2 regions of the Rhizobium sp. RAF56 genome follow, and region 2 is predicted to be linked to the other one. Evidence: riboswitches for the same ligand, from Rfam matches in the RefSeq annotation. Region 2 holds a riboswitch; the other holds the start of a gene.

Region 1 (4,799 bases), on a different contig from region 2:
CTGATCCACTCGACGACCACCACGGTCGCAAATGCGATCGCAAGCGTCAGGCAAAGGCTCAGCAATTGGCGGGAGAATGCCGATCGCGGCGATACAACCCCACCGGGCGCCGCAACAAATAGCCGATCGATGGAAGTCGAGCGCGATGACGGAGTCGCCAAGATTTTCTCCGGATTTCTTACAAAGTTCACCTTACTGTCACACCACTGTCATGAATGCTGGATGAACCGCAAGGCGCCAGATGGCCATTCAGTTGTTTTCGAATGTGAAAAAAACACGTGCAGACGGTGACTTCGGCGGATGGCGCCGCGGAGTGGTTGCGGAAGAACGCCGTCGTCGCTAAATCTATGGCATGACAGAACAAAGCGTCCTCACTGACACTCTTCGCATTGCCGTTGCCCAGCTCAATCCGACGGTTGGCGACATCGCCCGCAACCTTGCGAAAGCGCGGGAAGCCCGCGCCGATGCGGCGCGTCAGGGTGCTCATCTGCTTCTGTTGACGGAACTTTTCATTTCCGGCTATCCGCCGGAAGACCTGGTGCTGAAGCCTGCCTTTCTGAAGGCCTGCCTCAAGGCCGTCGAGGATTTCGCAGCCGATACGGCCGATGGCGGCCCAGGCGTGGTCGTCGGTTTCCCGCGGCTAGGTGCGGTTGGGCCGCACAATTCCGTGGCACTGCTCGATGGCGGCAGGATCGTCGCCCTGCGCGACAAGGTGGATCTTCCGAACTACGGCGAGTTCGACGAGAAACGCGTATTCGTCGAGGGCTCGATTTCTGGCCCCTATAATTTCCGAGGCGTACGGCTCGGGATTCCGATCTGCGAGGAGATCTGGAACGACTTGGACGTCTGCGAGACGCTGGCGGAAGCGGGGGCCGAAATTCTTCTGGTGCCGAACGGTTCGCCCTACTATCGGGGCAAGCTGGACGTCCGCCATCAGGTGGTGTTGAAGCAGGTGATTGAAAGCGGCTTGCCGCTGCTGTTCGCCAACCAGGTGGGCGGCCAGGACGAGCTTGTGTTCGATGGTGCGAGTTTCGCCTTCAACGCCGACAGGACGCTTGCCTTCCAGATGAGCCAGTTCGAGCAGACGCTATACGTCTCCACATGGAAGCGTCGCGCCGGTGGCTGGCGATGCGAAGAAGGCCCTTCCTCCAAGGTTCCCGAAGGCGAGGAGGCAGACTATCGCGCCTGCCTTCTCGGGTTCCGCGACTACGTCAACAAGAACGGCTTCAAGACGGTCGTCCTCGGCCTTTCCGGCGGCATCGATTCCGCCATTTGCGCGGCGATCGCCGTCGATGCGCTTGGCGAGGAGCGTGTGCGGGCCGTCATGTTGCCCTATCGGTACACCTCGGAGGACTCGCTGAAGGATGCCGCGGATTGCGCCAGAGCGCTTGGCTGCCGCTACGATATCGTGCCGATCGAGGAGCCGGTCACCGGCTTCGTGTCGGCGCTCGCGGAGCTTTTCGAAGGCACCGAAAGCGGCATCACCGAGGAAAACCTGCAAAGCCGCGCGCGTGGCACAATCCTGATGGCGATCTCCAACAAGTTCGGCTCGATGGTGGTCACGACAGGCAACAAGTCGGAAATGTCGGTCGGCTATGCGACGCTCTACGGCGATATGAACGGCGGTTTCAACCCGATCAAGGACCTGTACAAGATGCAGGTCTACGCGTTGTCGCGCTGGCGCAACGCGCATGTGCCGCCGGATGCGCTCGGGCCTTCGGGCGAAGTCATCCCCGCCAACATCATCGAGAAGGCACCATCCGCGGAGCTTCGGCCGAACCAGACGGACCAGGATTCGCTGCCTCCCTATCCGATGCTCGACGACATCCTGGAATGCCTGGTGGAAAAGGAGATGGCGGTCGAAGAGATCGTCGGCCGCGGTCATGATGTCGCAACCGTCCACCGCATAGAGCATCTGCTCTATCTCGCCGAATACAAGCGACGGCAATCCGCCCCCGGCGTGAAGATCACCAAGAAGAACTTCGGGCGCGACCGACGCTATCCGATCACCAATCGATTCCGGGATCGTTAACCGCAATGATTGAAGTGGCTTCGCCTTTGCACCATTTTGTTGTTTCCTAGGGTGGATACCATGGAGGCACAAACGTGGAGAAAGCGACGCGGAGGGTTGGCGTTTTCGTCGATGCGGAGAATTTACCGGCACGGACGGCTGCTCGGATTTTCGAGGTTGCATCTTTCTACGGCCAGATCGTCGACCGGCGCGTCTATGGCGATTTCGCGCGTGAGATGTTGCGGCCCTGGGCGGAGATGGTACCCCACCACGCTCTCAGCCTTCAGACTGCTCAAGCGTCGATATCCGGCAAGAACAGCAGCGACATCCTGCTCGCCGTAGACGCTACGGAACTGCTGGGCAAGGAAGACTTCGACGTTTTCTGCATCGCCAGCACCGATAGCGATTTCTCGCATTTGGCTAGCCGGATACGAATGCGCGGTCGCAAAGCGATTGGCCTCGGTGGACCAAAGGCGACCGAAAAGTTCAGGGTCGCTTTTGATGCGTTCTACGAACTGGAGATCCAGGCCGCCCCCGCGCAGCCGAATTCGCCGAACGTCGTTGCGCTGAAGCAGACCGCTGACGTCAGGCCTTATATAGTGCAGGCGTTCAATTCTCTGGGGCACAAGCCGCACGAATGGCTGGATGTGTCGCTGCTCGGTCACGTAATAAAGAAACTGTATCCGACGTTCAGTGCGAAGGACTTTGGCCACTCAAAGTTCGGTACGGTTTTAAAGAACGCCACCTTCCTCGAAGTCCAGATGAATGGGCAAACCATGCAAATCAGGATCAAGCGGCAACGCGAGACGGGATGAATAACTCTGCGCCGTGACCGCCTCACGCGCGCGCGTTGACAGGCTGCCGTTTGATCGCGCATAGCTTGAACGTCAGGTGCCCGCGCAAGCGGGAGAATCGGGAAGCCGGCGAATTTCCGGCGCGTGCCCAACGCTGTGAGGCGGATGTCTGCTGTGCGGAAGGATTTTGTCATTCTTTCCGTAGGATGCCACTGGTCTTTAAACCGGGAAGGCAACGGCAGGCAGGCGAAGCCAAGCCAGAAGACCGGCCTGACATGATAGACCGCACCGCGCGGACGGCGGCAGGTTGGCATTGTTGAGGAGCAAACGATGCGACCGAATTCGAAGGACGATCTCGTCCGCGTGCAAGCCTTTTCCTTAGCCGAACGCGCTGCCGTCTACCGCGCCATCGAGACGCGACGCGATGTCCGCGATCAGTTTCTTGCCGATCCGCTGCCGGATGCGCTGATTAGCCGGCTACTGAGTGCCGCCCACAGCGCGCCGTCGGTTGGCTTCATGCAGCCTTGGAATTTCGTGCTGGTGCGCGATCCGGCGGTTCGCCAAGCGGCCTGGGAGGCATTTTCCCGCGCCAACCAGGAAGCGGCCGAAATGTTCGAGGGCGAGCGGCGCGATACCTATCGGTCGTTGAAGCTCGAGGGCATCCGAAAGGCGCCGCTCAGCATCTGCGTCACCTGCGATCCGGATCGCTCCGGCAAGGTCGTGCTCGGCCGCACGCACAATCCGCGCATGGATGCCTATTCGACGGTCTGTGCCGTGCAAAACCTCTGGCTTGCGGCGCGCGCCGAAGGCGTCGGCGTCGGCTGGGTGAGCATCTTTCATGATGCTGACATAAGGGCCTTGCTCGGTATCCCCAAGCGGATCGAGATCGTCGCCTGGCTCTGCCTCGGCTATGTGGACGAGCTTTATCGCGAACCTGAACTGGCGGTGAAGGGCTGGCGGCAACGGCTTCCGCTCGAAGAACTGATCTTCAACGAGCGCTGGGGAGGCGACTAACCTATTGTTGCGGCTGTGGGCCGGGTACTGCCGGGTGGAGGTCGATCGCGCCCAGATCGCTTCCGAGAAACTGCGGCCCGACCCTGCGTACCTTGTTCGAGGGATCATAGGGTCGCTCTGGCGCCGGCACGGCTGGCGTAGTGCTCGCGGACGCTGCGGGCGGCTTCGGCTTGGCAGTTTCGATGGTGATGATCGAGCTGGGCGACGTGCCGGTATCCGGTGCGCTTGCTGCCTTGTCGCGCCGCATTTCCTCGTAGTAGGCGGGTAGATTGCAGCTGCAGGCGGATTTCTCGCCGGGCTTGCGCTTGCGATAGGCGAATGCGTAGGGCATGGCGCTGTAGCGAAGTCCGTTCGCCGCCGAGACCATATCCGACGACTCCTGGCCGGGCAGATAGCGGTAAAAGAGCTCAGTCGAAACGTCGGGGCACATGCGGGCACAGGTGTTTGCATCAGCCTGAAAGTTGAGCGGCGTCGCATTGGCCGTCATCGGAAAGAAGCCGCCGTCGCAGGTGCGCACGCAGACGGTCTGCATGCCCGCGCCGCCGGCGTATGGTGAGATAGCGGGGGCGACCGTCTCCTCTTCGCCCATCGGCGGATAGAAGGTGTCGGTGCGCATCGCCTGCTGTTCGGGCGTCGTCAGCGGTTCTTCGCGGTTGCCGACAATCTCGGTGTCATCGTCGACAGGCGCGTCGCAGCCGTTCTCGCGCAGGGCGGCTTGCAATTGGCTGCGCTCTGCCCCTTCCTCACTGGTCTCGGCCTGCCGTGCCAGAAGATAGCGGAGGTTTTCCTGCATGCGGGCGAGCGAACTCTGCAGCTGATCACAGACAGCCGCATCCTCCGGGCCGATGAGTGTTGTGCTTCCCTGATTGTGACAGCCGCGATCGTTGAGTTCGTTCTCGATCATGCCGATCGCGCTGTTCTGATCGCCTGTTGCATCCGACGTTCGCCGGGCCTCGCGGCCGGTACTGATCGTTTCGCTC
Region 2 (4,799 bases):
GCTCGCGGTTCGCACCGGGCGCGGAGACCGCAAAGCCGGTGGTGTTGACGACGACGTCGGGCTTCAGCTCGGAAAAGACGCTTTCGAGAATGCCCTTCGATACGGGGTCCTTGAGGCTGTAGGCAAAAACCGGCAGCGCCCGAATGCCCTCGGCCGTCAATGCATCGATCAGGGCTTCGACCGGCTTGGTCTCGCCGCTCTGGACGAGGGCGCGGTAGAAGCTGATAGCGACGATCGGCCCTGCGGCGCCGCCGGCAACCTGCCGCCATTGGTCAAGCCCGATCACGCCCCTTCCCGGCCACCAGATGCCGGCCTTCATCAACGGCGCCGCCGGTTCCGGCTTTTCAGCACCGGAGAGCATCGCCGAGGCATAGGCGAGAAATGACCGCGCATTCGCATCCCCGCCCTCGATCAGATAGGACCAGAGCGCGTTGAGATCGTCGAGCGCAACGTTGGAAAACGGGGTCAGCCCGGGATCCGGCTTGGAATCGCCCGGTAGTGCCGCGATCAGCGCTCCCTGACGAGCGGCGACAGCGTGCAGCGCTTCCAGTGCATAGTTGAAATAGCTGGCGCCGCCGAGCGCGCGGACGATGATCAGCTTCGCATGGCGCGCGGTGCGCTCGATGTAGGTATCGACCGACATCGGGTGCTTGAGGCTCATCAGGCTCGCTAGCCGCAGCGAATGCCGCTCGTCGCCCTGCCCGTAAGCCGCGGCAACGGCCGCAAGCTCGGTGTCGGCGGCCGAGAGGAACAGGATGTCCCCCGGCGACTGGCCGAGATCGATCGCCTCATCGCCGTCAGCGATCGTTCCTTGCTGGGCTAGGAGGAGATGCATGATGACACCACTTTGTCCTGCCGGGTCTTAGCGAGCCGCGAACTCCCGACCTCCCCCCTTGCGGGGGAGATGTCACGAAGTGACAGAGGGGGCTGGCCGCGACCGCTGGGCGCCATGTCAGACCAGCGCCTCGATCGCCCCGCGCACGACTGCCTCGTCCATGTCATGCAGCCCGATCACCACCAGCCGGCTGGCGCGCTCCTCGCCCGGCACCCAGGCGCGGTCGAAATAATGGTCGATGCGGCTGCCGACCGCCTGGACCTGCAGGCGCATGGTCTTTCCAGGCACATCGACGAAGCCCTTCAACCGCAGCACGTCGTGCTGGCCGATGACGGTTTTCAGCCGTTCGATGAAGGTCACCGGCTCGGCGATCGGGCCGAGATCGACGACGAAGCTGTCGAATTCGTCGTGGTCGTGCGGGGCACCGTCCTCGTGCTCCAATTCGTGGTGGGATTTGCGGTTGGCGATGTCGCCCTCGGTGCCCACGCCGAGGCCGAGCAGTATCGCGGCGGACACCTCGCCGTTCCTCGCTTCGATCATCGTCGGCTTGCGATGCGTGCGCGAGGCGACCTCGGCGCGAACGCTGGCAATGCCCGCCCGGTCGAGCAGATCGGTTTTGTTGAGCACGATCAGATCGGCGCAGGTCAGCTGATCCTCGAACAGCTCCTCGATCGGGCTTTCGTGATCGAGCGCTTCGTCCTCCTTGCGGCGGGCATGGACGGCATCATGGTCATCGGCGAAACGGCCGGCGGCGACGGCAGCGCTATCGACCACGGTCACAACGCCGTCCACCGTCACTTCGCTGCGGATATCCGGCCAGTTGAAGGCCGCGACCAGCGGCTGCGGCAAAGCGAGGCCCGAGGTCTCGATGATAATATGATCGGGGCGGCGTTCGCGCTCCAGGAGCTTCGTCATGGTGGGGATGAAGTCGTCGGCGACCGTGCAGCAGATGCAGCCGTTGGTCAGCTCGATGATATCGTCCTCGGTGCAGGCCTCCGCGCCGCATCCCTTCAAGACGTCGCCATCGACGCCGAGATCGCCGAACTCGTTGATGATGAGCGCGATCTTCTTGCCGCCCGCGTTCTGCAACAGGTTGCGGATCATCGTCGTCTTGCCGGCGCCCAGAAAGCCGGTGATGACGGTTGCGGGGATCTTTTCCTGGTTCATGCAATTCAACCCTTCATTTTGAGCGGCAGTCCCGCTGCCACGAAATAGACTTCGAATGCCGCCGCGGCGACCATTTGATGCAGCCGTCCGGCATGGTCGCGGAATTCGCGCGCCATGCGGTTTTCCGGCACGATGCCAAGACCGACCTCGTTGGAAACAAGGACGATCAGCGCTCGCGCGCTTGGCAGATAATCGGCAAGGGCGGCGAATTCGGAGGCGAGATCCCGACCCTCCATCATGAGATTGGTAACCCATAGGGTCAGGCAATCGACAAGGATCGCACGGCTCCCCAGATCGATCGCGGCAAGCCGGCGAACGAGATCGAGAGGCTCCTCATGCGTCGTCCAAAGATCGCCGCGATTCACCTGGTGGCTGGCAATGCGCGCGCCCATCTCGTCGTCCCAGGCACGCCCCGTCGCGACATAGTGGCGATCGAGGCCGGAGGCTGCGACCAACTGTTCGGCAAAGCGCGATTTGCCCGAACGGGCGCCGCCGAGAATAAAGGCCGAACGAGAAGAAATCTCCACCATCAGCGCCCGCCCATTGCCGGCGCGGGCAGCTCGATCCCACAGGGGATGGCGGCAGCATAAAAGCCGGCGTCGATGCCCCGAGAAGCCTGAAGTGCCATGACAACCTCCGTGCTGGCAGCGGAACTTCCGTTCCTTTGGTGGGCTCTTCGCCCGGCACGCATGGCAGGTCTCCTGGCTCGCGGGTGCGGCGCTGCGATCGAGGCGAACCGGAAACCGGTCGCCCTGATCGCGACGCCTGCGGATCCTTCTCGCCTTCCCGGCTCGATCATCATGAAAAGGCGGACGATTCGTAGAAATAGAGGCGTCCAACCCCGGTAGATCATGATGCCACGCCAGTGGCTTTTCCGGCTTCCTTGAACCCCTCGCCCGCCCACCTCATGCGGACAGTCGGCCAGGAGCCGCAGCAAACCGGACGATAGGACCCTGACCGCTCTACAGTCGCGGGGTCGGCTGCGATGAGGACGCCCGGTTTGGGTCCGTCCCGCCGCATTCCCTTTTGATCCCGTGCGGCAGGCCGCCGCCCAGGAACCATCCGTAAGGCGGTCATGATTAGGCTTTCGCTTTCGCCAAGTCAACGAAGGCCCAAGGACGCGACACAGCCTGTTCCGTTGACGAAGCCGGCTGCAATAAATCCAGCATGAGTCAGTATTTTGCCGCAATTATTTGACGTTAACGACATATACCGTCCTAACCCTCGGACACCAGCGCGACATCGTTCTTCCCATGCTGCAGAAATTCCAGCGCCGCCGCTTCGGCGCTCTCACAACCCTATTCGATCTTGGCCGTCTAAGGGCGCTGATGCGCCGCAGCGAGCTTGGCCTCGTCATTGCCGGCGCCTTCGTTGGCGTCACGTCCGGCCTGGCGGTGACTGTAATGAGCCTCATCTCGCGGCGCATGCACGCGTTGATCTTCGGCATCGACGAGGCCGACCGGCTGAGCTCCGCCGCGATCGACAACAACCTGCTGCTTCTCACCGCCCCGATCGTCGGCGGCGTGCTCCTCGGGATCATGCTCTTCATCCTTGCCCGCACCCGCAAGAAACCGATGGTCGACCCCATCGAAGCGAACGCGCTGCATGGCGGGCGCCTGTCGCTCACCGACAGCATCGTCGTTGCGGTCCAGAACCTTGTCTCCAACGGTTTCGGCGCCTCCGTCGGCCTTGAGGCCGGCTATACGCAGCTGGCCGCCGGCATTGCCTCGAAGCTGGGATACAAGCTGCAGCTTCGCCGCGCCGACCTCAGAACCATCGTCGGCTGCGGAGCGGCGGGCGCGATCGCCGCCGCCTTCAACGCGCCGCTGACCGGTGCCTTCTACGCGTTCGAGCTCATCATCGGCACGTACACCATCGTCAGCCTGACCCCGGTGGTCGTTTCAGCACTGATTTCCACCCTCGTCGCCCGCCTTTTCGCCGGCGACGAATTCGTCATCGACGTCGGCGATTTCGGCAGCATCGTTCCCGCGGACTATATTCCGGCCCTTCTGCTCGGCGCTTTCTGCGCCGGCGTCGGCATCCTTCTCATGCAGGGGGTGTCCTTCATCGAGGAGATGGCGCGCAAGAGTTCCATCGCGCCGCCGCTTCGTCCCGCGATCGGCGGCATCGTGGTCGGCCTGCTGGCGATGATTTCGCCGCAGGTGTTGTCGGCCGGTCACGGCGCACTGCATCTCAACCTATCGACGGAAGTCGCCATTCCGGCATTGATCGGCCTGCTGCTTTTGAAATCGTTTGCCTCGGCGATCTCCATCGGGTCCGGCTTCAGGGGCGGCCTGTTCTTCGCCTCGCTGTTCATGGGCGCGCTGCTCGGCAAGCTTTTCGCCTATTCGGCTCCCTATTTCGACCACGCGACGCTGACGCCGGTGATCTATGCCGTCGTCGGCATGAGCTCGCTCGCGGTCGCCGTCATCGGCGGGCCGCTGACGATGACCTTTCTTGCGCTGGAGATTACCGGCGACTTTCCGATCACCGCGTTGGTGCTCGCCGCCGTCATCACCTCCTCGCTGGTCGTGCGCACGACGTTCGGCTACTCCTTCGCCACGTGGCGTTTCCATCTGCGCGGCGAGAGCATCCGCAGCGCCCACGACGTCGGCTGGATACGCAACCTCACCGTCGAACGGATGATGCGCCCCGATATCCGCACCGCAAGGGCGGGCATCAGCATGGAGGAATTCCAGCGCGATTTCCCGATTGGGTCGACGCAGCGCGTCATCATCGTCGAAGAGGGAGACAAGTATGCCGGTATCGTGCTCGTGGCGGACATCTATGCCAGCCC

Evidence for each region. Region 2 has a riboswitch for cobalamin ahead of cobU (bifunctional adenosylcobinamide kinase/adenosylcobinamide-phosphate guanylyltransferase). Riboswitches for the same ligand answer to the same signal wherever they lie in the genome.
Region 1: linked by a shared signal. The riboswitch ahead of bluB (5,6-dimethylbenzimidazole synthase) and the one ahead of cobU (bifunctional adenosylcobinamide kinase/adenosylcobinamide-phosphate guanylyltransferase) in region 2 are both predicted to bind cobalamin.

Annotation. Positions count from the first base shown of each region.
Region 1 covers NZ_JBFRDU010000001.1:35,096-39,894, forward strand. The annotation lists gene AB4048_RS00165 (LTA synthase family protein) at 1-65, opposite strand, end outside; gene AB4048_RS00170 (NAD+ synthase) at 353-2,032, shown strand; gene AB4048_RS00175 (NYN domain-containing protein) at 2,107-2,826, shown strand; cobalamin riboswitch at 2,884-3,093, shown strand; gene bluB (5,6-dimethylbenzimidazole synthase) at 3,136-3,819, shown strand; gene AB4048_RS00185 (DUF2865 domain-containing protein) at 3,821-4,799, opposite strand, start outside.
Region 2 covers NZ_JBFRDU010000024.1:27,782-32,580, forward strand. The annotation lists gene cobN (cobaltochelatase subunit CobN) at 1-835, opposite strand, end outside; gene cobW (cobalamin biosynthesis protein CobW) at 953-2,002, opposite strand; gene cobU (bifunctional adenosylcobinamide kinase/adenosylcobinamide-phosphate guanylyltransferase) at 2,008-2,532, opposite strand; cobalamin riboswitch at 2,930-3,080, opposite strand; gene AB4048_RS19645 (chloride channel protein) at 3,256-4,799, shown strand, end outside.